2 regions of the Mesobacillus boroniphilus genome follow, and region 2 is predicted to be linked to the other one. Evidence: predicted binding sites of a transcription regulator. Region 2 holds the regulator's gene; the other holds the start of a gene.
What was found. The regulator CtsR, encoded in region 2, represses protease genes until heat stress. The targets are predictions, from matches to a motif close to ATGGTCAATAAAGGTCAAACA.

Region 1 (4,867 bases), on a different contig from region 2:
CTACAGCAGCTTCATATTGATATAAAAGGCAAGGACCTATTAACTCTGGCTGATTTTGAACCACAGGAAATCATAACTTTATTGGAAAAGGCAGTCATCTTAAAGGAAAAGACTTTAAAGAAGCAATTTGATCACCCCCTTAAAGGCAAAATACTAGGAATGATCTTTGACAAATCCTCAACGCGTACAAGAGTATCATTCGAGGTAGGAATGATCCAGCTTGGGGGAAGCGCTCTTTACTTAAATGGCAACGACTTGCAGCTAGGGCGGGGTGAAACAGTGGCAGATACAGCCCAGGTTCTTTCGCAATATCTTGACGGTATCATGATCAGGACCTTCTCACACAAGTCGGTAGAGGAACTTGCCGATCACGCGGACATTCCTGTCATCAACGGGCTGACCGATCTTTATCATCCATGCCAGGCACTTGCTGACCTTCTGACGATTTATGAAAAGAAAGGAAAGCTTAAAGGGCTTAAGCTTGCTTATATCGGTGATGGAAACAATGTCGCCCATTCATTGATGATCGCCTGCACAAAAGTCGGGATGGATGTATCGATTGCTTCTCCAAAGGGATACCTCCCGGATCAAACGATAACAGCTCGCTGTGAAGACTTCGCAAGCTTAAGCGGAGCAAACATGGTCATCACCGAATCACCTCAAGAAGCCGTTCAAGGCGCTGATATCATCTATACAGATGTGTGGACCAGCATGGGCCAGGAGCTCGAAAATGAACAGAGATTAAAGGATTTTCATGACTACCAGGTGAATGAAGCATTACTAAGAGAAGCAAATGAAAACTACCTGTTTATGCACTGTCTTCCCGCGCACCGCGGCGAAGAGGTGACAGCAGAAGTGATCGACGGCCAGAACTCCGTGGTATTCGAACAGGCAGGCAACCGGCTTCATGCACAGAAAGCATTGCTTGTGGAGATATTGAAGGATTAAGTAGTTGAATATGTGAAAAGTTCCTATAGAGATGTTCTATAAGCCCGAATGAGTGGTGGAAGGAGCTAAAAGGTCCTATAGAAAGATTCTATAAGCCCGAATAAGTGGTGGAAGCTGCGAAAGGGCCTATAGAAAGTATCTGCAAAAAAACACAAAAACCGGCTATTAAGTTAGCCGGCTTTTTGTGTATTAAGAAAAGAGGAGGACAAGTGGTCCTACAATGAAGCAGTAAATCGCAAAATACTTCAAGTTTCCACGCGCCATGATATTCATGAACCATTTTAATGAGAAGTAAGATGCTATAAGCGAAGCAATGAAGGCGAAAATATATGGAATTGCCAACTCCCCAAAACGGTCATCATGTAAGAGTTCAGAAAATCCGAGAACCATCCCGCCGAAACTAACTGGAATATAAAGCAGGAAAGAGTACCTTAGTGCAGTTTCCTGTTTCATTCCCAGGCTCATTGCTGCGACAATTGTAGCTCCAGATCGACTGATCCCAGGAATAAGTGCGACTGCTTGGGCCAGTCCAACAATAATGGCATCTTTGAAGCTTAAATCTCCATCATTCTTGCGGCCGCGCATATTACGGATCAGCCATAACGCCAGGCCAGTTACTATAAGTGTTATGCCGACAGTTTTAATGTCAGCCAATTGATCCTCGATAAAATCCCCGAATAGTACACCGATAGCCCCTGCTGGAATAGTCCCTACGATCAAATAAATGATGAACATAAAATCTGATTTTGCTTCAGGATCTTTACTTTTAAGGTATGCAATCCCGTTAACAATTAACCGGATTATATCGGCTCTATAAATTAACAATACAGCGAATAGAGAAGCTGTATTCATCAAAAGTGCAAAACTCATTCCTTCTATTTTCAGTTTAAAAAAATGCTCTGCAATTTCCAAATGCCCGCTTGATGAAACAGGAATTGGTTCGGTGATTCCCTGGAATAGGCCTAAAAATATGTATTTAATCAATTCATAGAAATTTTCCATATTGTCTTTGATTTCCTCCGCAAATTTTTTAAAACTCATACACACTAATGTACCGTATAACCCTTTTTTTTGGAAGGATAAATTATGCATAAATACTTTATTTAAATCAGCAAATAATAAAATTGCCGGAATACTTTAATGAAGGAGGAAGGCAAATGGGTCAAAGTCATCAGTTCCGTGCCGGACAAAAGGCACCGAATAATGGTATTTACATTGAAATTGGCGAAACAGGCAGCAATGTCAACAACCCGCAAAAAATCAAACTGAAAGCTGGGGATCGTTTTCCGGAAAACTCCAATCATAACCGCCACTGGACTTACATGCCAAAGTTTAAATAAATCACGCCAGGGCAAGAGCATTTTCTGTGATGAAATTCATACTGACTTATCTTAAAGCCATCCAGTGCGGATGGCTTTACTAATTGGGAATTTTTATTATAATATATATAAAGGTCAAAAAAGGTCAAAGGAGTGGTTGGGCCGTGGATTTAAATAAAATGACAGAAAGCTTGCAGAATGCCTTTGTATCAGCCCAGACCCTGGCTGTTCAACATAATCACCAGGAAGTAGATGATACGCACCTGTTGCTTTCCTTGCTTGAACAGGATGGCAATCTGGCGGCAACATTGCTTACTACTGGTATCGGACTGAATCTAGATAATCTTAAAGAAGAATTAATGTTTATCCTGTCAAAGAAACCCCAAGTCTCTGGAAGTGGTGTAGAGCAGGGGAAATTATATATTACCGCAACGCTGCAAAAGGTTTTAGCACAGGCCGAAAAGGAAATGAAACGGTTTGAAGATGACTATTTATCGGTAGAACATGTTTTGTTGGCCCTGCTTGAAATTCCTGGCTCTGAATCTGGCGGAGCAATGAGGAAATTAGGAGTTATCAGGGAAAAATTATTAACGAGAATCAATGAGGTTAGGGGGAACCAGAGAGTGACTTCACAAAATCCAGAAGCAACTTACGAAGTGTTAAAAAAATATGGACGTGACCTTGTGGAGGAAGTTCGGTCAGGAAAGGTTGACCCGGTAATCGGCAGGGACAGTGAAATTCGCAATGTCATCCGCATCCTTTCTAGGAAGACGAAAAACAATCCTGTTTTGATCGGCGAGCCAGGCGTAGGTAAGACAGCTATTGTAGAAGGGCTGGCACAGAGGATTGTTCGAAGAGATGTTCCTGAAGGTTTAAAGGATAAGACAGTTTTTGCACTTGACATGAGTGCACTGATTGCAGGTGCTAAATTCAGAGGCGAATTTGAAGAGAGATTAAAAGCTGTCTTGAATGAAGTGAAAAAGAGTGAAGGCAAAATCCTGTTGTTCATAGATGAACTCCATACCATTGTTGGTGCGGGAAAGACTGAGGGGGCAATGGATGCCGGGAATATGCTGAAACCCATGCTTGCTCGTGGGGAGCTCCATTGTATTGGTGCAACCACTCTGGATGAACACAGAAAATACATTGAAAAAGATCCTGCGCTTGAACGCCGCTTCCAGCAGGTGTTGGTACAAGAACCAGATGTCGAGGATACAGTGTCAATTTTACGAGGATTGAAGGAAAGGTTTGAAATCCATCATGGAGTAAACATCCATGACAGTGCACTAGTTGCTGCTGCTACATTGTCAGATCGATACATCACAGACCGATTCTTACCTGACAAGGCGATTGACCTGGTTGATGAAGCTTGCGCGATGATTCGGACAGAAATTGACTCGATGCCGACTGAGCTTGATGAAGTGACTAGAAGGGTAATGCAGTTAGAAATTGAAGAAGCGGCGTTGACAAAGGAAAAAGATGATGCAAGCCGCGAACGTCTTGAAACTCTTCGTAAGGAGCTCGCCAACTTGAGGGAAAAAGCGAATGCAATGAAGTCAAGGTGGCAGAAGGAAAAAGAAGGCATCCAAAAAGTTCAGGAACAGCGTGAGCTGCTGGAAAAACTCCGTCGAGAACTGGAAAAGGCCGAAAATGACTATGATTTGAATAAAGCAGCTGAACTTAGACATGGCCGTATTCCTTCTATTGAAAAAGAACTGAAAGCACTTGAGCTGGAAGTTAGCAAAAATGAAGGGGAAAGACTTCTCCGCGAAGAAGTGACTGAAGAAGAAATTGCATCGATTGTCTCCAGATGGACAGGTATACCAGTGATGAAGCTCGTTGAAGGAGAGCGGGAAAAGCTTCTCAAGCTAGAAAGCATCCTCCATGAGCGAGTTGTGGGACAGGAAGAAGCAGTATCACTAGTGGCCGACGCGGTCCTCAGGGCAAGAGCTGGCATCAAGGATCCGAACAGGCCAATTGGGTCATTCATTTTCCTAGGCCCTACCGGTGTCGGTAAAACGGAACTGGCCAAAACGCTTGCTCAGTCATTGTTTGACAGTGAGGAGCATATCATTCGAATCGATATGTCTGAGTATATGGAAAAACATGCAGTATCAAGGCTTATTGGAGCACCTCCAGGATATGTAGGTTATGAAGAAGGCGGCCAGCTGACAGAAGCGGTTAGAAGGAATCCATATTCGGTTATCCTCCTCGATGAAGTAGAGAAAGCACATCCAGAAGTTTTCAATATCCTTTTACAAATGCTGGATGATGGACGGATAACGGATTCTCAGGGAAGAACGGTCGACTTTAAGAACACTGTGATAATTATGACGTCCAATATTGGCTCGCACTATTTACTTGACCGGCAAGGTGGAGACGAAGAAATCTCTTCTGAGACCAGGGATCTGGTAATGGGCCAGTTGCGCAGTCATTTCCGTCCGGAATTTCTGAATCGAGTAGACGAGATCATTTTGTTCAAGCCTTTGGCATTAAAAGAAATCAAAATGATTGTAGGGAAATTAGTAAAGATTTTGCAGTCAAGATTGGCTGACCAGCAAATCCAGCTGTCAATCACGGACGAAGCAAAAGAGTTTTTA
Region 2 (17,561 bases):
CGAGAAGGTCACACCCGTTCCCATACCGAACACGGAAGTTAAGCTTCTCAGCGCCGATGGTAGTTGGGGGTTTCCCCCTGTGAGAGTAGGACGCCGCCGGGCACACAAAAGAACAGCTGTAATGGCTGTTCTTTTTTTGTTTGTAAAAGTCGATAGAGCAAATGCAAGCGAGAAAGGGCAAGGAAAAGGAAACTATAAGTAGCACTCAAGAAGAGGCAATGGCTGCTCCAGATAAGCCTGGTGGAAAAGAAAGAAAAGCTGTCAGAACCTGATTTAAGTTCGGATAAGTAGTTGCTTGTTGCCCCTAAACTCCTGGTGCGTTGATCCAAGAAGGATTAACGCATTTTTTGTGGAATTTATTTAACAACCAGACATTTCTGATCTTCCCATTTATTCTACAATCATTATGATGGACTAATTACTTTTAGTTTTTTAAAGAGTGATTGGGATAACAGATGATATGAAAGAGTAAAATGGTGGATTTGAACTACTTAACGAATTGTACACAGATAATTTTTCTTATTGTAAGAAACATGCAATTTTTTAGCAGAAGGGCTAATAGGAGGAAAAAATGAATAAGCAATTTAATTTTTGGTCATTCATCTTTTCTACAATCTGGATTTTACTATTTTTTATAGTTTCCTCCACAGGGCCTATTAATTACACGATATTAGGCATACAACCATTCGTTCTGCTTTTATATGCAACCTTGCTGACTTTTGTAATAGGGCTTATAGGGATGTCAGCTATGGAAGATTGGAAGGGTATGGCTAGAAGTTTTTCGACAGTCATCATGACTTTAGGATTATCTGCATTTTTAGCTATCATTATATTTTTTGGCAATTTATTTAGTTAGTAGATAGCACTTATACAGGCACAAGTGAGTTCCTCAGAAAATAATATACCAGCCTTTTTCTTATGTAGCAGTTTTGTGAGAAGGCTTATGTACTATAGATAATATTGCTGGTCACATTGCCGATCTATCCAATTAGGCACTGACTCCTTCGTATAAAAGCTTGTCCAGAACAAATTTTTCATCGATGTTTCCAGATACAAGTTTCCACATGTTACAAAATGGGTATAATAACCAACACACCCCTTATTGTCATGTTTTGGCATACATAATTTTGACGAATATAATTCAGGATGCTTTCATTGCAACGGGAAAAATTTTTTTGTATAATTAACGTCAAATATAGTCAAAGTCAGATTGGGGGAGGTTTAGTGAGGAATATATCGGACATCATAGAACATTACCTTAAGCAGGTTTTGGAAATGAGCGATAAGGAAATCGTTGAAATCAAGCGAAGTGAAATCGCCGATAAATTTCAGTGCGTGCCGTCCCAGATCAATTATGTCATCAATACAAGGTTCACGATTGAAAGGGGCTATCTTGTTGAGAGTAAACGGGGCGGCGGCGGCTACATCCGTATCATCAAAGTCCAGGCTTATGATCATGCACATTTGATTGATGATTTACTGTCTTTGATTCAGACACGAATTTCGCAAAGCAGCGCTGAGCATGTCATTCTCCGTCTTGTTGAGGAAGAGGTAGTGACTGACCGCGAAGCAAAAATCATGCTGAGTGTGCTCGACAGGTCCGTCCTGTATATTGAGCTTCCACAGCGTGATGAACTGCGTGCGAGAATGTTGAAGGCAATGCTGATGGCATTGAAATATAAATAATATCAAAGCAGATAAAGAGGTGAGGGCATGATCTGCCAAGAGTGTAATCAAAGGCCGGCAACGCTGCACTTCACGAATTATTCAAATGGAGAAAAAACGGAACTGCACTTGTGTGAGATATGCGCACAAGAAAAAGGCGAACTGTTTATGATGAACAACAGCCCTGTTTTTTCGATCAATAACCTGCTTGCCGGATTGTTGAATATGGAACCTGCTTTTACGGAACAGAAAAAGGAAGCCTTTGACGCTGAGCAAGTTGCCAAGTGCCCGCAATGTTCGATGACGTTTCCACAGTTTGTGAAAGTAGGGAGGTTTGGCTGTGCGACTTGCTATGATGCTTTTCGCGAACAGTTGACCCCGATTGTAAGGAGACTCCATAGTGGTAATTCCATGCATAATGGGAAAATCCCTAAAAGAATTGGCAGCGACCTTCATTTAAGGAAAACAATCGATCAGCTTAAGCAAAATTTGAAGAACCTGATTTCAGCAGAGGAATTTGAGAAAGCTGCTGAGACGCGGGACCAGATCAGGGAACTTGAAAGGAAATTGTCAGCAGGTCAAGAGGGAGGGGAGTAGCCATGTCATTGGAGAAGTTTATCAATCAGGCTGTCAGCTCCTGGATGAGTGATGATGGTCCTGATTCAGATATCGTCCTTAGCTCTCGCATCCGCTTCGCAAGAAACCTTGATGAATATAATTTTCCGACGCTGTTCACCAATGGAGAGGCAGAAGTAGTAGTAGGTACGATTATGGAACGTGCCAATAATACATCACCAGCTACCTTTGGTCAGTTGGAAATGATTAAAATGGGTGAAATTCCACCTTTGCAGAAAAGGGTGTTAGTCGAGAAGCATTTGATTAGTCCGAATCTAGCAGAAAACTCGGTTCATGGTGCCGTCTTACTATCTGACAATGAAGAAGTGAGCATCATGATCAATGAGGAAGACCACATCAGGATTCAATGTTTATTCCCAGGCTTCCAGCTAAGTGAAGCTCTACAGGCTGCCAATGAAATCGATGACTGGCTCGAGGAATATGTTAATTATGCGTTTGATGAGAAGTTCGGCTATTTGACCAGCTGTCCGACCAATGTAGGCACCGGCCTAAGGGCTTCGGTGATGATGCACCTGCCTGGTCTTGTTTTAACACAGCAAATGAACCGTATTGTCCCGGCGATTAACCAGCTTGGTTTGGTGGTAAGAGGTATTTACGGCGAGGGCAGTGAAGCGCTCGGCAATATTTTTCAAATTTCGAACCAAATTACACTTGGAAAGTCGGAAGAGGACATTGTGGATGATTTGAAAAGTGTCGTAAGCCAGATTATATCTCAGGAAAGGTCGGCCCGGGAAGCATTAGCTAAGACTTCGAACATACAATTAGAAGACAGAGTGTTTCGGTCATATGGAACACTTGCCAACAGCAGAATCATCGAAACGAAGGAAGCCGCCCGCTGTCTATCTGATTTACGGCTTGGAATAGATATGGGTTTTATAAAAAATATTTCAAAATCGATTTTGAATGAATTGATGATATTAACTCAGCCTGGGTTTTTACAGCAATATGCGGGAGGACCCTTAAGACCGAATGAACGGGATATCCGCAGGGCTGCTTTAATAAGAGAACGTTTGAAAATGGAAACAAAAGACGAGTCAGGAGGATGATCTTATGATGTTTGGACGATTTACCGAGAGGGCACAAAAAGTATTGGCACTCGCACAGGAAGAGGCAATTCGCCTTGGACATAACAATATCGGCACAGAACACATCTTACTTGGCCTTGTGCGTGAAGGTGAGGGCATTGCGGCAAAGGCGCTTTACGGACTTGGTCTTGGAGCAGAGAAAATCCAGAAGGAAGTTGAAAACCTGATTGGCCGCGGCCAGGAAACTTCCCAGACAATCCACTATACTCCAAGGGCTAAGAAGGTCATCGAGCTTTCAATGGATGAGGCAAGGAAGTTGGGCCATTCTTATGTTGGAACTGAACATATCCTGCTCGGATTAATCCGTGAGGGAGAGGGCGTGGCTGCAAGAGTACTGAACAACCTTGGAGTCAGTCTCAACAAGGCCCGACAGCAGGTTCTTCAGTTGCTTGGAAGCAATGAAACTTCCGGACATCAGGGAGGAGGAGCGGCAAATGCCAACACTCCGACACTTGATAGCCTTGCAAGAGATTTAACAGCTATCGCAAGGGAAGGCAGCCTTGACCCGGTCATCGGCCGCAGCAAGGAAATCCAGCGTGTTATCGAAGTGTTAAGCCGCCGTACTAAGAACAACCCGGTATTAATTGGAGAGCCTGGTGTAGGTAAAACAGCTATTGCTGAAGGACTGGCACAGCAAATCGTCAATAATGAGGTACCGGAAATCCTTCGTGACAAGCGCGTCATGACTCTTGATATGGGAACTGTTGTTGCAGGAACTAAGTACCGCGGTGAATTTGAGGATCGCCTGAAAAAGGTCATGGATGAAATCCGCCAGGCCGGAAATATCATTCTTTTCATCGATGAGCTTCATACACTGATTGGTGCCGGCGGAGCAGAGGGTGCGATTGACGCTTCCAATATCCTGAAGCCTTCATTGGCGCGTGGTGAACTGCAATGTATCGGCGCGACCACACTTGATGAGTACCGTAAATACATTGAAAAGGATGCTGCGCTAGAACGACGTTTCCAGCCGATTACTGTAGATGAGCCGACTGCGGAAGAGTCAGTCCAAATTTTAAAAGGGCTTCGTGACCGCTATGAAGCTCACCATAGAGTATCGATTACGGATGCGGCAATAGATGCGGCAGTGAAATTATCTGACCGTTACATCTCTGACCGTTTCCTTCCGGATAAAGCGATTGACCTAATTGATGAAGCTGGTTCGAAGGTTCGCCTGCGTTCCTATACAACTCCGCCTAACCTTAAGGAGCTTGAGGTGAAGCTAGAGGAAGTACGCAAGGAAAAGGATGCTTCTGTACAAAGCCAGGAGTTTGAAAAGGCTGCTTCATTAAGAGATACAGAACAGCGTCTTCGTGAACAGCTAGAAAATACGAAGAAGTCATGGAAAGAAAAGCAGGGTAAGGAAAACAGTGAGGTGACAGTAGAAGATATCGCACATGTGGTATCCAGCTGGACGAATATCCCTGTTTCTAAGCTCGCGCAAACAGAAACAGATAAACTGCTGAACCTGGAGGAAATCCTTCACTCACGTGTCATAGGCCAGGATGAAGCTGTTAAGGCGGTTTCCAAGGCAGTAAGACGTGCGCGTGCAGGTTTGAAGGATCCGAAACGTCCGATTGGTTCATTCATCTTCCTTGGGCCAACAGGTGTTGGTAAAACGGAATTGGCAAGAGCTTTGGCAGAGTCGATGTTTGGAGATGAAGATGCAATGATTCGCGTCGATATGTCCGAGTATATGGAGAAGCATTCGACATCTCGTCTTGTTGGTTCACCTCCGGGCTATGTTGGATATGATGAAGGCGGCCAGCTGACTGAGAAGGTCCGCAGAAAGCCATATTCCGTCATATTGCTGGATGAAATTGAAAAAGCGCATCCGGATGTGTTCAACATTTTGCTGCAGGTACTCGAGGATGGTCGTTTGACTGACTCCAAGGGCCGAACAGTCGATTTCCGCAATACGATTATGATCCTGACATCCAATGTCGGAGCAGAAGCGTTAAAACGGAATAAGTATGTTGGCTTCAATATCCAGGATGGCGAACAGGATTACAAAGATATGAAGGGCAAGGTGATGGAAGAGCTGAAAAAGGCGTTCCGTCCTGAGTTCTTGAACCGTATCGATGAGATCATCGTCTTCCATGCTCTTGAAAAGCCACATCTGAAAGAAATCGTGACATTGATGTCTGATCAGCTTGTGAAGCGTTTGAGTGAACAGGAAATCACGCTTGAGCTGACAGAAGCGGCAAAAGAGAAAATATCCGAGGAAGGCTACGATCCAGAATATGGCGCACGTCCTTTGCGCAGGGCAATCCAGAAGCATATCGAAGACCAGCTGTCTGAAGAATTGCTGAAAGGAACCGTCCTCACTGGGCAAAATGTTGTCATTGATGTAGAAAATGGCGAGTTCGTCGTCAAGACACCAGAAGGATCGGCAAAAGCTTAAAATGGCTTAACATGTTAACAAAAGGGGTATACGTACTAAAATACGTGTACCCCTTTTTTCTAAAAAATCTTTTCATAATCATTGTTGGTTTCTCAAGTTCATTGTTGCAAGAACCCAATTGAATGCGGATTCGAAGATGTATTCAATTGCACCAGAACAACCTTTCTTAAATAGTTGGAATTACAGCATCTAAATATGAACATAATTAAATTGAACAAGTAAAAATTGTTGTTGCTTAACCTCAAAACACCCCGGAAGAAAAAATCACATATGTACTTCAGTCGCTATCATTTCTATTATTACTTGATTGGCTTTATTATAAAGATAATAACTTTTTTTATTGAGAGGCTAAGAAAATGGCGAAAAGAAAAACGAAATTCATGTGCCAGGAATGCGGCTATGAATCTCCCAAATGGATGGGGAAATGTCCGGGATGCGGACAATGGAATAAGATGGTCGAGGAAGTGGAGAGCACTGGCTCGACAAGAAGAGGAGCTTTTGCCAATACAGGAAATACGGGTGTTGCCGCAAAGGCTACTCCGATCACCAGTATTGAAACAATCAGCGAGCCGCGGATTACGACAGACTTGAATGAGTTGAACCGCGTACTTGGCGGCGGCGTTGTCAGGGGATCGCTTGTGTTGATTGGCGGAGACCCTGGTATCGGTAAATCAACACTATTGCTTCAGGTATCTTACCAGCTGGCCAAAAAGGCTCATTCAGTCCTTTATATTTCAGGTGAGGAGTCAATGAGGCAAACAAAGCTGCGCGCAGATCGCCTTGGAGTAACATCGGAAAACCTGCTCGTTTATTCGGAAACAAATCTTCATGAAATCAGCCTGACAATTGAAAATACCAAACCGGATTTTGTCATTGTGGACTCAATTCAAACCATTTTCCACCCGGAAGTGACCTCTGCTCCGGGGAGTGTGTCACAGGTAAGGGAATGTACAGCCGAGTTAATGAGGATTGCTAAAACAAAGGGAATTGCGATTTTCATCGTCGGCCATGTCACGAAGGAAGGCTCTATCGCCGGACCAAGGCTGCTGGAGCATATGGTTGATACAGTTCTTTATTTTGAAGGTGAGAGACACCATACGTATAGAATCCTCCGTGCCGTCAAAAACCGTTTCGGGTCGACGAATGAAATGGGTATCTTCGAGATGAAGGAAGTAGGTCTTGAAGAAGTGGCAAACCCTTCGGAGATTTTTTTAGAGGAAAGATCCCAGGGTGCTTCAGGTTCAACGGTCGTGGCCTCGATGGAAGGAACGCGGCCTGTATTGGTTGAAATCCAGGCGCTGATCTCGCCAACGAGTTTTGGGAATCCAAGGCGGATGGCTACTGGAATCGACCATAACCGCGTTTCGCTGCTGATGGCGGTGCTGGAGAAGCGTGTTGGGTTGTTGTTGGCTAACCAGGATGCTTATTTGAAGGTTGCCGGCGGAGTGAAGCTAGACGAACCGGCGATTGACCTTGCGGTGGCGGTCAGCATTGCTTCGAGCTTCAGGGATAAACCGACCCGCGCCTCCGATTGTATTATCGGTGAGGTGGGCCTGACCGGAGAAGTCAGGAGGGTCTCGAGGATCGAACAACGCGTCCAGGAAGCGGCGAAGCTTGGCTTTGAAAGAATTATTTTACCGGAGAATAATCTTGGCGGATGGACTCCACCACGGGGAGTGGAGCTTATCGGGGTATCATCTGTCAGCCATGCATTAAAAGTCACCTTGGGAGGTTGATGGATTGGAACATAGAGGGCTTGAAGAAAAAGGGTTAGGTGAAATCCTTCAATTTATCGCTCCAGGTACGCCCCTAAGGGATGGAATCGATAATGTGCTCCGGGCCAAGACAGGCGGTTTGATTGTGTTTGGATACAATGAAAAAGTTAAAAATCTGGTTGATGGCGGCTTTGAAATCAACTGCAGGTTCAGCCCTAGCTATCTCTATGAATTGGCGAAGATGGATGGCGCGATCATCCTAAATGAGACTGGAAGCAAAATCTTATTCGCCAACGCCCAGTTAGCTCCTGATACGGGAGTACCTTCTACCGAAACAGGGATGAGGCACAGGACAGCAGAACGTGTGGCGAGGCAGACAAAGGCACTAGTCATCGCGATATCCCAGCGAAGGAACGTCATTACCCTGTACCAGGGACACCTGCGCTATGCCTTGAAGGAGATCGGTGTCATCTTGACTAAGGCGAACCAGGCAATCCAGACGCTGGAAAAGTATAAAGTCGTCCTTGAACAAAGCATTACCAATCTGGGAATCCTCGAATTTGAGGATCTTGTTACCTATAATGACTTGCTTCAGGTTATCCATCGCTTTGAAATGGTACTGAGAATCAAGACGGAGCTTTTGACGTATTTGAGCGAGCTCGGACTGGAAGGGCGGCTGATCCGCCTGCAAATGCAGGAACTTTTATCTGAAATGGAAAGAGAAGCATTGCTTGTCATCAAAGATTATTCAGCAGCATCGGAAGTGAAGGCAGAAGATGTGATGGCTCGTTTCCAGGAGCTTTCGAAGGCCGGAGTCATCGAGGATTCTACCATCCTCAAGCTTCTTGGTCATCAGGGATATGTGCATATGGATGAATTCATCTGTCCTCGAGGATACCGGATGCTGAATAAGATTCCGCGTCTGCCGATGATCATTATCGAAAACTTGATCAAGCGTTTTGGCAAATTCACGAATATGATTTCAGCAACCGTAGAAGAGTTGGATGACGTTGAAGGTATTGGTGAAGTAAGAGCCCGGAAAATCAAAGAAGGCTTCAAACTCATTAGGGACCAGCTGATGGCAGACCGTCAAATGTAATCCCAGACATTGGCGGACTGCTTTTAATTGACACTATCATGACCCGGTGCTACTTTAAAGATGAGATTTACTCCTATAGAGATTATGGCAATCTTGCTGTTTGTCATTTTAATTGTACAAATTACGTAACCTTTGCCATGGTAAAATCGTATAATCATTTGGATGATTAAAATAGCTATGTTTAAAGAAAATGTTTTAATTACTAGGGTTTCAAAATTTGGAAGTTGTTTATAATGAGTAAAAGGAGGTGAAAGGATGTTAAGACGTATCATTCAAGCCTGCTTCCTGATCATTGGGGGAACGCTTGGTATATTCTTAATTCCTGATTTATTATCATTAATGAACGCGGGAGACATGACTCTCATCAATAATCCTTATGTTACTGCTGTTTTGGGCGCACTTATTTTTTATCTTCTTACTTTTTGGGCCGTAGATCCTGTGACCAATTTTGTGAAGTGGGCTGAAGAGTCGCTGATCAAGGCACCAATTACTGATGTCCTCTTCGGCAGTGTCGGCCTATTCTTTGGTTTGCTGGTGGCATTTTTAGTTGGATTTGCCCTAAATGCAATCCAGGTGCCTGTTGTGAATACAGTTGCACCGACGCTCCTGACACTTTTATTTGGTTACCTTGGATTCCAGGTAGGTTTCAAAAAGCGTGATGAACTGCTTGGTTTATTTTCAAAGTCGAAGAAAAAAGGCACTGAAGAAGAGACGGAAAAAGAAAGTCGTGCAAGAGAGTGGAAGATACTCGATACAAGTGTGATTATTGATGGCAGGGTTGCTGATATCTGCCAGACTGGGTTCCTTGAAGGCACCATCGTAATCCCGCAATTTGTCCTGGAAGAATTACAGCATATCGCTGATTCATCTGACGTGTTGAAGCGCAATCGCGGACGCCGCGGATTGGACATCCTTAACCGGATACAAAAGGAACTTAAGATTAAGGTTGAAATTTATGAAGGTGATTTTGAAGACATACAGGAAGTTGACAGCAAGCTGGTGAAGCTGGCAAAGCTGACAAATGGTGTTGTCGTCACGAATGATTTCAACCTGAACAAAGTATGTGAATTGCAGAAGGTTGCTGTGCTTAATATTAATGACCTGGCCAATGCGGTAAAACCAGTTGTCCTTCCAGGAGAAGAATTGAGTATCCAGGTAATCAAGGATGGCAAGGAACATAACCAGGGCATTGCGTACCTGGATGATGGCACCATGATCGTAGTCGAAGAAGGCCGCGATTATATCGGAAAGCGTATCGATGTGCTCGTAACAAGTGTGTTGCAAACATCAGCCGGCAGGATGATTTTTGCAAAGCCAAAACTGTTGGAAAAAAGCATAATCAGTTGATCCATCCCCGGATGGACCAAGCCTGTATGGGCAGTTGATTCCCGCTTCCTTCATGAATTCCTTGAAGGCGTGAAGCAGGAACTCGACTGCCCGTTCATATGTAAAAGTGTGTATGAATAAGGTTAGTTGCTTTATTTTGTGGATTTTTCAACTTGAAATGTTGAATGAGTAGAAAAATAGATGGGAGTTTTCGTCATGACTTATCAGGTCATTATTCCAGCTGCGGGTCAGGGAAAGAGAATGGGAGCAGGGAAAAACAAGTTGCTGCTGACTTTGGAAGGCGTCCCGATTCTGATTCATACACTTAGGGTGTTTGAAGCAGATGATGATTGCTCTGGCATCATTCTCGCCATCAACCCGAGTGATGAACAACAGTTCAAGTCTTTATTGAAAGAGTACGGTATACATAAGGTTTCTTCGTTTGTCACTGGCGGCAAGGAACGCCAGGACAGTGTTTATAACGGACTGATGGCAGTCCATTCCTTGGATGGGATCGTGCTAGTCCATGATGCTGCTCGTCCATTCATCAAAATAGAAACCATACGCAATCTTGTAGATGCTGCAAGCAAGGATGGCGGATCAATCGTGGCTGTCCCTGTTAAAGATACAATCAAGAAAGCGGCCAACAGCATGGTAGCCGAAACAGTTGAGCGTTCAAGCTTGTGGGCAGTCCAGACCCCTCAGGCTTTTCGCGTTTCCGTATTGCTTGAGGCACATAACAAGGCAATGAGAGAACAATTCATCGGTACAGATGAATCAAGTCTTGTCGAACGGATCCCGCATCCGGTCAGCATCATTGAAGGGGACTATGATAATATTAAGCTGACAACACCAGAAGATTTATATTTTGCCGAAGCGATTTTGCGGAAGCGGAAAGAATCCGGTGTTTGATAAATTGTTTGTGATTTTTTTATTCTTAATCAAAGGGCCAAACCTAGAGACAGTATGCGTTTGGCAGGCAATAATAAGCGAGTTATCATACAGAAAAAAACAGGATTTTTAAAGGAGTAATTCACTATGTTTCGTATTGGACAAGGTTTTGATGTACATCAACTGACGGAGGGCAGGCCGCTGATCATTGGCGGAATCACAATTCCATATGAAAAGGGGCTTCTTGGCCACTCGGATGCCGATGTGCTTTTACATACGGTAGCTGATGCATGCCTTGGGGCAATTGGCGAAGGAGACATCGGCAGACATTTCCCGGATACTGACCCTGAATTCAAGGACGCAGATTCAGCCAAATTACTTGAACATGTGTGGAAGATTGTGAAGGAAAAAGGATACGAGCTTGTGAATATAGACTGTACGATTATCGCCCAACAACCTAAAATGGCACCGCATATTGGAGCCATGCGTGAAAGGATTGCGGGATTATTGGAAGGCACCCCTGACCAGGTGAATGTAAAGGCGACAACGACAGAAAAGCTCGGTTTCCCAGGAAGAGGAGAAGGCATTGCATCACAAGCAACAGTTTTGCTGAAGCAGGCGGACAAATAAAGTATTTTTTAAGCCACTTCCGCTTTTATATTTGAAAATGATACAATAATGGACAGCTATATTAGAGGAGGATTCACTATGTCATCAGATATCCGGGTGCGTTACGCGCCGAGTCCGACTGGACATTTACATATCGGGAATGCCCGTACAGCACTATTCAACTATCTATATGCACGGAACAGGGGCGGAAAGTTCATCATCCGCATTGAAGATACTGATAAAAAGCGCAATATCGAAGGCGGAGAGCAGAGCCAATTGAAGTACCTTCAATGGCTTGGGATCGACTGGGATGAGAGTGTCGATGTTGGCGGCGAATATGGACCTTATCGCCAGTCAGAGCGAAACCACATATATGAAAAATACAATCAGGAGCTTCTGGAAAAAGGGCATGCCTATAAGTGCTATTGCACGGAGGAAGAGCTGGAAGCTGAGCGCGAGGAGCAGTCTGCACGCAATGAGACTCCTCATTATTCAGGACGCTGCCGAAACCTTACAGCAGAACAGCAGGAGCAGTTTGAAAAAGAAGGACGCCAGCCGAGCCTCCGTTTCAAGGTGCCTGCAGGCAAGATCCTTAAGTTCGATGATATGGTAAAAGGCGACGTGAGCTTTGAATCAGATGGGATGGGTGACTATGTCATCGTTAAGAAAGATGGTACGCCAACCTATAACTATGCGGTTGTCATCGACGACCATTTGATGAAGATTTCCCACGTACTTCGCGGCGATGACCACATCTCCAATACACCGAAGCAGCTTGTGATTTATGAAGCGTTTGGCTGGGAGCCGCCGGTATTTGGCCATATGACATTGATCGTCAACGAAAGCCGCAAGAAGCTGAGCAAGCGAGACGAATCAATCATCCAGTTTATCGAGCAGTATGAAGAGCTCGGTTATTTGCCAGAAGCATTGTTCAATTTCATCACACTTCTTGGATGGTCTCCATCAGGTGAAGAAGAGATTTACTCTAAGGATGAATTTATCGAGATTTTCGATCCGGCAAGACTTTCAAAATCGCCTGCGCTCTTTGACCAGCAGAAGCTTGCGTGGATGAATAACCAATATATGAAAAAGGCTGATCTGGATCGTGTTGTCGAGCTAGCGCTGCCTCACCTTGTCAAAGCTGGAAAAGTCAGCGAGAACCGTACAGAGGAAGAGGATGCCTGGGTTCGCGGCCTCATTTCCCTCTATCATGATAAAATGAGCTTCGGAGCGGAAATCGTTGAGATGTCTGATTTATTTTTCCGCGATGAGGTAAACTATGATGAAGAAGCAAAAGAGGTCCTTGCAGGCGAGCAGGTGCCTGAGGTGCTGAACGCATTCCTTGCAGAAATTGATAAGCTTGAAGAGTTCAAGGCGGATGCAATCAAGGCAGCGGTCAAGGCAGTTCAAAAAGGAACTGGCCATAAAGGGCAAAAGCTGTTCATGCCAATCCGTGCGGCTGCCACAGGGCAAACACATGGACCAGACCTGATGCTTGCAATGGAACTGATCGGGAAAGAAAAAGTGAAGGAAAGAGTCCAGAAGCTTTTGGGCTAATAACTTTTTTAAGCTGTTTTAGTTAACAGAAATTCAAAAATGTAATATAGTAAGAGTAATTCTATATAAACAAAGTGTTGAAGAGGAAAAGTAGAAGGATGACGCTTATTAGAGAGAACCATCATCGGCTGAAAGTGGTTCAGGCCTCTCATTTTTTGAAATGCGCCTCGGAGTCCCAATGCAAAAAGGCAATCGATGCCTGAGTAGTATCGGGCGGGTCCCCCCGTTAACAGGTGAAAGTTGAGGCTATTGCTTAATGTAGCCTAAACAGAGTGGAACCGCGCATATCAAGCGTCTCTGTCGTATACGACAGGGGCGCTTTTTTATATGGTGTATTGGCAGGCGAGTTGGGTAATGTGACCGAAAAATGAAGGAACATCACTTTACGGTCACATAAATCCAAATTAGTAAGGATATTTCCCAATGTCGGCTGTAAAGGTGCTCACTAATGAGCAATAACAAAAGTGAATTTTTAAAAGAAGGAGGATTTCACCATGTTTAAGATGATGAAGGAAGACATAGAAGTTGTGTTTGATCAGGATCCTTCGGCCAGAAGCTCGCTGGAAGTGGTTTTGACCTATGCAGGGCTGCATGCGATATGGTCCCATCGCTTGGCGCATGCGTTCTATAAGCGGAAGTTTTATTTTATCGCAAGAGCCATTTCGCAAATCAGCCGCTTTTTTACCGGGGTGGAAATCCATCCGGGAGCCAAGATTGGCAGACGTTTTTTCATCGACCATGGAATGGGGGTCGTCATTGGTGAAACGTGTGAGATTGGTGATAATGTGACCGTGTTCCAGGGAGTGACCCTGGGCGGTACTGGGAAGGAAAAGGGCAAACGCCACCCAACTGTTAATGACAATGCGCTGATTGCCACTGGGGCGAAGGTTTTAGGTTCGATTACGATTGGAGAGAATTCTAAAGTAGGTGCCGGGTCGGTTGTCCTGAAGGATGTACCTCCGAATTCCACCGTTGTTGGCATCCCTGGAAAAATTGTCATCCAGGATGGGGTAAGAGTCAAGAAGGATTTCAATCACCGTGATTTGCCAGATCCTGTTGCAGATCGATGCAAAGAAATCGAAATGGAATTGGTTAAATTGAAAAGAGAACTTGATTTTGTCAAATTACAAGAAGAAATGGAAGTTGCCAAGCAAGGAAGGGGCATGGAAAATGGGAATTAAAATCTATAATACACTCACTCGGAACAAGGAAGAGTTTATCCCGCTAGAAGAGGGAAAAGTGAAAATGTATGTTTGCGGTCCTACCGTCTATAACTATATTCACATCGGAAATGCCCGTCCGGCCATCGTTTTCGATACGGTCCGCCGCTATCTTGAGTTCCGTGGTTATGATGTCCGCTTTATTTCAAATTTCACGGATGTGGATGATAAGCTGATCAAAGCTGCAAATGAGCTGGGAGTAGACGTACCGACAATCGCTCAACGCTTCATCGACGCTTATTTTGATGATGTCCACGCACTTGGCTGCAAAACAGCCGATGCTCATCCACGGGTAACGGAAACAATGGACTTAATTATCGAATTCATCAGCGCGCTGATTGAAAAAGACTTTGCCTATGAATCAGGAGGAGATGTGTACTACCGTACTAGGGAGTTCAAGGGATACGGAAAACTATCACATCAATCCATTGAAGAGCTGAAGGTTGGAGCGAGGATCCAGGTTGGGGAAAAGAAACAAGATGCGCTTGACTTTGTGCTTTGGAAATCGGCAAAAGAAGGCGAGATTTCCTGGGACAGTCCTTGGGGAAAAGGCCGTCCAGGCTGGCACATTGAGTGCTCGGCAATGGCACGCGAATACCTTGGAGATACGATCGATATCCATGCTGGCGGACAGGATTTGGCTTTCCCGCACCATGAAAACGAAATCGCCCAGTCAGAGGCATTGACAGGAAAGACGTTTGCCCGCTACTGGATGCATAATGGATACATCAATATTGATAATGAAAAGATGTCCAAGTCACTTGGCAATTTTGTCACAGTTCATGACATCATCAAACAGCATGATCCGCAGGTGTTAAGATTTTTCATGCTGTCAGTCCATTACAGGAATCCAATCAATTACAGCGTTGAGTTGCTCGAAAAGACAAAGGCTGCCTTCGAGCGCTTGAAGACATCTTATCAAAACCTTAAGCACCGCCTTGGAGCTAGTGCTAACCTTACCGATGACAATCAGGAATGGCTGGATAAAATCGCTGGGCTCCGTGATCAGTTCATCAAGGATATGGATGATGACTTCAATACGGCAAATGGCGTATCTACCCTATTTGAGCTTTCGAAGCTATCTAATCTGTACTTGATGGAGAAAAACACCTCCGAGGAAGTAATCAATGCATTCATGAATGAATTCGAGACATTGTTCGGTGTTCTTGGTCTTTCGCTTAAAGATGAAGAGTTGCTTGATGAAGAGATCGAAGCCTTGATTGAAAAAAGAACGCAGGCACGAAAGGATAGAAATTTCCAGCTTGCAGATGAAATCCGTGACCAGTTGAAGGAAATGAATATCATCATCGAAGACACTCCGCAAGGCATCAGATGGAAAAGAGGCTAAATGATGCTGCATTACGAACAAAAAGTAGATGAAAAACAATTGAATAGCCTTGCACTTGCTTACATGGGTGATGCCGTATATGAGCTATATGTCCGGCATCACCTGCTGCAAAGCGGCAAGGTCCGTCCAAACAAGCTGCATAAAGAAGCGACAGCTTACGTATCAGCAAAGTCGCAGGCCAAGTTCCTGCATAAGCTTCTGGAGATGGAGGCTTTGTCTGAATCGGAAATAACGATTGCAAAAAGAGGCCGGAATGCGAAGTCAGGATCTGTCCCGAAAAACACCGATGTCCAAACATACCGTTACAGCACCGCCTTTGAGGCCTTGATCGGTTATTTGTATCTGGCAGGTAATGAGAAACGGATAGAAGAACTGATTACCACAGTATTCGCACTTGCGGAAGAATAGATGGGAGGAAGTATTCCACATGAGCCAGAAACAGCAACAAAAACAGAACCAGAACAATAGGCAAAAACCAGTTGATGACAAAAAGCTGAAACCTGCCAGGAATCAGGCGCAAAAGCAGGACGAAAAACCAAAGAACAGGCCACCCAGAGGCCAGGACCCAAAACATGAAGCAAGGCGTGACAAGAAGCATGAACCAAGACGTGACAGGAAACACGAATCAAGACGAGACCAGAAACCAGGGCAAAAGCCTGATCAACTTCGGGATCAAAATGAAAACCAGGATTATATAATTGGTAAAAATCCGGTAATCGAAGCTTTGAAATCGGAACGAGACATTAACAAAATCCTGATTGCCGAAGGCTCACAGAGCGGTCAGATGCAGCAAGTCATCGGGATGGCAAAGGAAGCCAATGTCATCGTCCAATTCGTCCCGAAAAAGAAAATCGACCAGCTTGCCGATGGCAATCACCAGGGAGTTATCGCCCAGGTTGCAGCCTATGAATATGCGGAGATTGATGATTTGTTCGCGGCAGCGGAAAAGAAAAATGAGGCGCCTTTCTTTTTGCTCCTCGATGAAATTGAGGATCCCCATAATCTTGGCTCCATCATGAGGACAGCTGATGCCTCAGGAGCGCACGGGATCATCATACCTAAGAGACGAGCTGTTGGACTGACGGCTACAGTAGCAAAACTATCAACAGGTGCAATCGAATATATCCCGGTTGCGAGGGTCACGAATATGGCGCAGACAATCGATGAATTGAAGGAGCGCGGTGTCTGGATAGCTGGGACTGACGCATCGGCAAAACAGGATTTTCGTCAAATGGATGGAACACTGCCTCTTGGTCTAGTGATCGGCAGCGAGGGAAAAGGAATGGGAAGGCTGATCAGGGATAAGTGCGATTTTCTTTTAAGCCTTCCAATGGTTGGACATGTTACTTCCTTGAATGCATCAGTTGCCGCGGCACTATTGATGTATGAAGTTCACCGTAAACGTCATCCGCAAGGGGAATAGGAATGGATATCCTGCTTGTTGACGGCTACAACATTATCGGCGCATGGCCGGAGCTGGTCAGCTTGAAGAAGAGAGAGCTTTCTGCAGCCAGGGACCGTCTGGTTGAAATCATGGCTGAATACCAGGCGTATACCGGCTATCGCGTCATCATTGTTTTTGACGCCCATTTTGTATCAGGAACACAAAAGAAATATAAGAATTATATGGTGGAAGTTATTTTTACAAAAGAAAATGAAACGGCGGATGAACGGATTGAAAGGCTGGCGATCGACCTCAGTAACCGCAAAACGCAAATCCATGTAGCCACCTCTGACTATACCGAGCAATGGGCGATTTTTGGACAGGGAGCACTAAGGAAATCAGCAAGGGAGCTGCTTAACGAAACAAATTTAATTAGCAAAAAAATAGAAAAAAGCGTGAAAGTGATCCAGGAAAAAAAGCCAAGTGCCAAGATTCCGCTTACAAAAGAAGTGGCAGAAATTTTTGAAAAATGGCGCAGAGGGGAACATTGACCTGTTGACGCCTTAAAAAAGCCTGCTGTATAATATTTCTAACTGTATGTGCGGGCGGGGGGATCGAAATG

Region 1: the regulator CtsR is predicted to act here: its motif matches at 2,399-2,419, upstream of clpB (ATP-dependent chaperone ClpB).

Annotation. Positions count from the first base shown of each region.
Region 1 is NZ_QTKX01000001.1:259,867-264,733, forward strand. It holds gene argF (ornithine carbamoyltransferase) at 1-948, shown strand, start outside; gene DYI25_RS01305 (undecaprenyl-diphosphate phosphatase) at 1,138-1,950, opposite strand; gene DYI25_RS01310 (YjzC family protein) at 2,106-2,288, shown strand; gene clpB (ATP-dependent chaperone ClpB) at 2,432-4,867, shown strand, end outside.
Region 2 is NZ_QTKX01000004.1:24-17,584, forward strand. It holds rRNA gene rrf (5S ribosomal RNA) at 1-102, shown strand, start outside; gene DYI25_RS20805 (hypothetical protein) at 572-856, shown strand; gene DYI25_RS20810 (CtsR family transcriptional regulator) at 1,225-1,686, shown strand; gene DYI25_RS20815 (UvrB/UvrC motif-containing protein) at 1,714-2,262, shown strand; gene DYI25_RS20820 (protein arginine kinase) at 2,265-3,347, shown strand; gene clpC (ATP-dependent protease ATP-binding subunit ClpC) at 3,352-5,790, shown strand; gene radA (DNA repair protein RadA) at 6,147-7,526, shown strand; gene disA (DNA integrity scanning diadenylate cyclase DisA) at 7,531-8,604, shown strand; gene DYI25_RS20840 (PIN/TRAM domain-containing protein) at 8,860-9,951, shown strand; gene ispD (2-C-methyl-D-erythritol 4-phosphate cytidylyltransferase) at 10,147-10,842, shown strand; gene ispF (2-C-methyl-D-erythritol 2,4-cyclodiphosphate synthase) at 10,969-11,451, shown strand; gene gltX (glutamate--tRNA ligase) at 11,530-12,987, shown strand; T-box leader at 13,056-13,289, shown strand; gene cysE (serine O-acetyltransferase) at 13,482-14,168, shown strand; gene cysS (cysteine--tRNA ligase) at 14,158-15,555, shown strand; gene DYI25_RS20870 (Mini-ribonuclease 3) at 15,559-15,963, shown strand; gene rlmB (23S rRNA (guanosine(2251)-2'-O)-methyltransferase RlmB) at 16,250-16,978, shown strand; gene DYI25_RS20880 (NYN domain-containing protein) at 16,981-17,490, shown strand; gene sigH (RNA polymerase sporulation sigma factor SigH) at 17,559-17,561, shown strand, end outside.